Regions from separate parts of the Citrobacter freundii complex sp. 2025EL-00176 genome, predicted to be linked through region 2. Evidence: predicted binding sites of a transcription regulator. Region 2 holds the regulator's gene; the other holds the start of a gene.

Evidence for each region. The regulator sigma-54, encoded in region 2, starts transcription at its own class of promoters, with help from an activator protein. The targets are predictions, from matches to a motif close to GTTGGCACANNTTTCGCTNT.
Region 1: glnA (glutamate--ammonia ligase) is a predicted target of sigma-54. The motif match lies at 2,137-2,156, and genes of this name have one in related genera.

Annotation. Positions count from the first base shown of each region.
Region 1 is NZ_JBRYHT010000019.1:13,470-16,767, forward strand. Features, by position in the region: gene glnL (nitrogen regulation protein NR(II)) at 1-341, opposite strand, end outside; gene glnA (glutamate--ammonia ligase) at 641-2,050, opposite strand; gene typA (ribosome-dependent GTPase TypA) at 2,431-3,298, shown strand, end outside.
Region 2 is NZ_JBRYHT010000003.1:73,363-76,660, reverse strand. Features, by position in the region: gene lptB (LPS export ABC transporter ATP-binding protein) at 1-685, shown strand, start outside; gene rpoN (RNA polymerase factor sigma-54) at 732-2,165, shown strand; gene hpf (ribosome hibernation promoting factor) at 2,188-2,475, shown strand; gene ptsN (PTS IIA-like nitrogen regulatory protein PtsN) at 2,559-3,050, shown strand; gene rapZ (RNase adapter RapZ) at 3,096-3,298, shown strand, end outside.

The DNA.
Region 1 (3,298 bases), on a different contig from region 2:
TGGTTATCCATTGGCGCCATCTCCAGCAGGATAAGGCCATCAGGCAGCCTCTGGGCGGTCACAGAGAGGATATGTGAGTGGCTGTCTATCACCAGCGTCACTTCGTTATCCGTAAAGCCCTGACCGGCTTCCAGGCTCTCACGCATCAGTCCGATGTTTAACGAGAAATAACTCAACAGATCGGGCAGCGGTGTACCAAACAGTTTGCGGGAGCTTTGAGCGAGCAACTGCTGTGCCGCCGGGTTGGCGTAATGTATCGACAGCTCATCGTCGACGAGTAAGATGCTATTGATTAAAGAATTGAGGATCTGCCCAGCATCGGGCAGCGTGCCGGTTGCCATTCAGCAGTCTCCTGAAAAGTGTTGCACCATTTTAGTGCATTATAGCTTTTTATGGATAAAAAGCGCGAGAAAGCAGGTTGTTAGTGGAGAAAAAAGCCCATCCAGAGATGGGCTAAAAGTTCCACGGCAACTAAAACCTTCGTCTTTCTCCCTACAGCTGTGTTGGCTGCTTTCGCTCACCCCAGTCACTTACTTATGTAAGCTCCCGGGGATTCACTCAATTGCCGCCTTGCTGTAGCAAGAAATCCATTGGTTATTACACCCTCTGCACGTTTTTATGTGAGAGTGTAAAAGTTAAATTAAACGCTGTAGTACAGCTCAAACTCTACCGGGTGCGGCGTCATGCGCACACGGTCATCTTCTTCACGACGCAGCGTAATGTACGCATCGATCGCTTCATTGGTGAACACGCCGCCTGCAGTCAGGAACTCACGGTCCAGATCCAGTTCTTTCAGTGCTTCTTCCAAAGAACCCGCAACCTGTGGGATCTCTTTCGCTTCTTCAGGCGGCAGGTCGTACAGGTTTTTGTCCATCGCTTCGCCCGGGTGGATCTTGTTCTTGATACCGTCAAGGCCGGCCATCAGCAGCGCGGCGAAGCACAGGTACGGGTTAGCAGCCGGGTCCGGGAAACGCACTTCGATACGACGCGCTTTCGGAGAAGCCACCACCGGAATACGGATGGAAGCAGAACGGTTACGGGCAGAGTAAGCCAGCATGACCGGCGCTTCGTAACCCGGGACCAGACGCTTGTAGGAGTTGGTGGTCGGGTTAGCCAGGGCGTTGATGGCTTTAGCGTGTTTGATTACGCCGCCGATGTAGTACAGCGCCTGCTCAGACAGACCCGCGTATTTGTCACCGGAGAACAGGTTTACGCCGTTCTTGGACAGGGACATGTGGCAGTGCATGCCGGAACCGTTATCGCCGAACATCGGTTTTGGCATAAAGGTCGCGGTCTTACCGAAGCGGTGCGCAACGTTGTGAACCACATATTTGTAGATCTGAATTTCGTCCGCTTTTTTGGTCATGGTGTTAAAGCGGGTCGCGATTTCGTTCTGGCCTGCGGTTGCCACTTCGTGGTGATGCGCTTCAACGACCAGACCCATTTCTTCCATGATCAGACACATGGTAGAACGGATGTCCTGAGAAGAATCTACCGGAGGAACCGGGAAGTAACCACCTTTCACGCCAGGACGGTGACCTTTGTTACCACCTTCGTATTTGGTGGAAGAGTTCCATGCGCCTTCGATATCATCGATAGCGACGTGGGAACCGGAAATGGATGCGCCGAAGCGGATGTCGTCAAACAGGAAGAACTCTGGCTCTGGCCCGAACAGCACGGTGTCTGCGATGCCGGTAGAACGCAGGTACTCTTCAGCGCGTTTAGCGATGGAGCGCGGGTCGCGGTCGTAGCCCTGCAGCGTACCGGGTTCCAGGATATCGCAACGGATGATCAGGGTAGACTCTTCATAGAACGGGTCGATGAGTGCAGTAGACGCATCTGGCATCAGAACCATGTCTGATTCGTTAATGCCTTTCCAGCCACCGATTGAGGAGCCGTCAAACATTTTGCCTTCTTCAAAGAATTCGGCATTTACCTGATGAGCAGGAATAGTGACGTGCTGTTCTTTACCTTTGGTATCAGTGAAGCGCAAATCAACAAACTTCACTTCGTGTTCGTTCAGCATCGTCAAAACGTGTTCAGCGGACATACTTACTCTCCCGGATTGGTCATGGTCGTCGTGGTAACGAAGTCTTCAATTCTGCAAAAAATTGGCCGTGTCGCCGTAAAAAATATAAAGCGAAATCTGTGCCAACTTTTAAATTGCCCCTAAAAGGCGTTATCATGCGCACTATCGTGCAAAGGGGCTGCACCATGAAGGATGTATTGCACCATTATAGTGCTTTAATGTGAACATTAAGCACCATATTGGTGCAACGCACCCCAGATTACCCCTTTTAACGCTCCGTGAATGTGATCACAAAGAAACTCTGCAATACTTGTTTGCGGAGGATGTTTGTGATCCTGTTTTGTACTGCGATTAATCCGTGTACAATAACGCGCTATTTCTAAAATGCCTGAGGCAAAGTTGTGATCGAAAATTTGCGTAACATCGCCATCATCGCGCACGTAGACCATGGTAAAACGACCCTGGTAGACAAGCTGCTCCAACAATCCGGTACGTTCGATGCACGTGCTGAAACCCAAGAGCGCGTGATGGACTCCAACGATTTGGAGAAAGAGCGTGGGATTACCATCCTCGCTAAAAACACCGCTATCAAATGGAATGACTACCGTATCAACATCGTTGACACCCCGGGGCACGCCGACTTCGGTGGTGAAGTTGAACGTGTAATGTCCATGGTCGACTCCGTGCTGCTGGTGGTGGATGCAATGGATGGTCCGATGCCGCAGACGCGCTTCGTGACCAAAAAAGCCTTTGCCCATGGCCTGAAGCCAATTGTTGTTATCAACAAAGTTGACCGTCCTGGCGCGCGTCCTGACTGGGTTGTTGATCAGGTATTCGACCTGTTCGTTAACCTCGACGCTACCGACGAGCAGCTGGACTTCCCGATCGTTTACGCTTCCGCGCTGAATGGTATCGCAGGTCTGGATCACGAAGATATGGCGGAAGACATGACTCCGCTGTATCAGACCATCGTTGATCGCGTACCGGCTCCGAGCGTAGACCTTGATGGCCCGCTGCAGATGCAAATCTCTCAGCTGGACTACAACAACTACGTTGGTGTTATCGGTATCGGCCGTATCAAACGCGGTAAAGTTAAACCGAACCAGCAGATCACTATCATTGATAGCGAAGGCAAAACCCGTAACGGTAAAGTCGGTAAAGTTCTGACCCACCTGGGTCTGGAACGTATCGAGAGTGATATTGCCGAAGCAGGCGATATCATCGCGATCACCGGTCTGGGCGAACTGAACATCTCTGACACCATCTGCG
Region 2 (3,298 bases):
GGGCCGCCGTGTGGTGGAAGATGTCAGTCTGACCGTCAACTCCGGGGAGATCGTCGGTCTGCTCGGTCCTAACGGTGCGGGCAAGACAACGACCTTTTACATGGTGGTCGGCATTGTCCCGCGCGATGCGGGCAACATTATCATTGATGACGAAGATATCAGTCTGCTGCCACTGCATGCGCGCGCCCGTCGCGGCATCGGCTACCTGCCGCAGGAAGCGTCTATTTTCCGTCGCCTGAGCGTGTTTGATAACCTGATGGCGGTACTGCAAATTCGTGACGATCTCACCAGCGAGCAGCGGGAAGATCGCGCCAATGAGCTGATGGAAGAATTCCATATCGAACATCTGCGTGACAGCATGGGCCAATCGCTCTCCGGTGGTGAACGACGCCGTGTGGAAATCGCCCGCGCGCTGGCCGCCAATCCAAAATTTATCCTGCTTGATGAACCGTTTGCCGGTGTTGACCCGATTTCCGTTATCGATATTAAACGGATCATTGAACACCTGCGCGACAGCGGGCTTGGGGTGCTGATTACCGACCATAACGTCCGCGAAACGCTGGCAGTGTGTGAGCGCGCCTATATCGTGAGCCAGGGACACCTGATCGCCCACGGCACGCCGACAGAAATACTGCAGGATGAGCACGTTAAGCGCGTATACCTTGGGGAAGACTTCAGACTCTGATAGGGTAGAAGACTTCACGTCACCGCAGGAGAAAACAACTCTGAACATGAAGCAAGGTTTGCAACTCAGGCTTAGCCAACAACTGGCGATGACGCCTCAGCTACAACAGGCGATCCGTCTGTTGCAGTTGTCCACGCTGGAACTTCAGCAAGAACTTCAGCAAGCGCTGGAAAGTAACCCACTGCTCGAGCAAACCGATCTTCACGACGAAATTGATACCCAGGAAAAACAGGACAGCGAATCCCTCGATACCGCAGATGCACTCGAACAAAAAGAGATGCCAGAGGAATTGCCGCTTGACGCCAGTTGGGATGAAATCTACACCGCCGGTACGCCTTCAGGCACCAGCGGAGATTACATCGACGACGAACTGCCTGTTTATCAGGGTGAGACCACGCAATCGCTGCAGGATTACCTGATGTGGCAAGTGGAGCTGACCCCGTTCTCGGATACCGATCGCGCCATTGCGACATCGATTGTTGATGCGGTAGACGAAACCGGTTATCTCACCGTGACCCTGGACGATATTCTCGAAAGCATGGGCGATGACGACATCGGTATGGATGAAATCGAAGCCGTGCTTAAACGCGTTCAGCGCTTCGATCCCGTTGGCGTGGCGGCCAAAGATCTGCGTGACTGCTTACTGATCCAACTTTCACAATTTGATAAGTCCACACCATGGCTGGAAGAAGCGCGCCTGATCATCAGCGATCACCTCGATCTGTTAGCCAACCATGACTTTCGCTCGCTGATGCGCGTGACCCGACTGAAAGAAGACGTGCTGAAAGAAGCCGTCAACCTCATCCAGTCGCTCGATCCCCGCCCAGGACAGTCGATCCAAACCGGCGAGCCGGAATACGTCATCCCGGATGTGCTGGTGCGTAAGCATAACGATCGCTGGGTAGTCGAACTCAACGGCGACAGCATTCCACGCTTGCAGATTAACCAGCACTACGCCGGGATGTGCAATAGCGCGCGCAACGATGCTGACAGCCAGTTTATTCGTAGCAATTTGCAGGATGCGAAGTGGCTGATTAAAAGCCTGGAAAGCCGCAATGATACGCTGCTGCGCGTCAGCCGCTGTATCGTGGAACAGCAGCAGGCCTTCTTTGAGCAAGGCGAAGAATTTATGAAACCGATGGTGCTGGCGGATATCGCCCAGGCTGTCGAGATGCACGAATCGACCATTTCCCGAGTGACCACGCAAAAGTATCTGCACAGTCCGCGCGGCATATTTGAACTGAAGTATTTCTTTTCCAGTCACGTGAACACTGAAGGCGGGGGCGAAGCCTCATCCACAGCGATCCGCGCACTGGTGAAGAAATTAATTGCTGCGGAGAACCCCGCGAAACCGCTGAGCGACAGCAAGTTAACCTCTATGCTGTCGGATCAGGGTATCATGGTGGCGCGCCGCACCGTTGCGAAGTACCGAGAGTCTTTATCCATTCCGCCGTCTAACCAGCGCAAACAGCTGGTCTGACCCAACCGATAAGGAAGACACTATGCAGCTCAACATCACTGGAAACAACGTCGAAATCACGGAAGCTCTGCGCGAGTTTGTTAATACCAAGTTCGCCAAGCTTGAACAATATTTCGACCGGATTAATCAAGTCTATATTGTGTTGAAAGTGGAGAAGGTTACACATATCTCGGATGCAACACTGCATGTAAACGGTGGCGAAATTCATGCCAGCGCGGAAGGTCAGGATATGTACGCCGCCATTGACGGTTTAATTGATAAACTGGCTCGGCAGTTAACAAAACATAAAGATAAACTGAAACAGCACTAACTTGTCCGGGCAGTTAGCGGGTGCAGGACGGCCTGTTGTGCAGCACAACGGGCCATTTGTACGGTTAGCGCTTAGGTGAAATTATGACAAATAACGATACGACTCTACAACTGAGCAATGTTCTTAACCAGGAATGTACGCGCGCGGCCGTTCACTGCCAAAGCAAGAAACGCGCACTGGAAATCATCAGTGAACTGGCGGCAAAACAGCTCAGCTTACCCTCTCAGGTGGTATTTGAAGCCATTCTGACGCGTGAAAAAATGGGCAGTACTGGCATCGGTAATGGTATTGCCATCCCGCACGGCAAGCTGGAAGAAGACACGATGCGCGCGGTTGGCGTGTTTGTGCAACTCGAAACACCCATCGCCTTCGACGCCATTGACAATCAACCCGTCGATCTGCTTTTCGCCCTGCTGGTCCCGGCAGACCAAACCAAGACGCATTTGCATACATTGTCGTTGGTCGCCAAACGTCTGGCAGATAAAACCATCTGCCGTCGCCTGCGCGCCGCACAGAGTGACCAGGAGTTGTATCAAATCATCACGGACACCGAAGGTGGACAGGATGAAGCATAACAACCCAATGGCATCCTTTTTTGTCGTTGTGAGGAGAAACAGTACATGGTACTGATGATCGTCAGCGGTCGTTCAGGGTCTGGCAAATCCGTCGCCCTGCGTGCGCTGGAAGATATGGGTTTTTACTGCGTGGATAACCTTCCCGTAGTGCTGTTGCCCGATCTGGCTCGTACACTGGCCGATCGCCAGATTTCTGCGGCGGTCAGCATTGATGTGCGTAACATGCCGGAGTCCCCAGAGATTTTCGA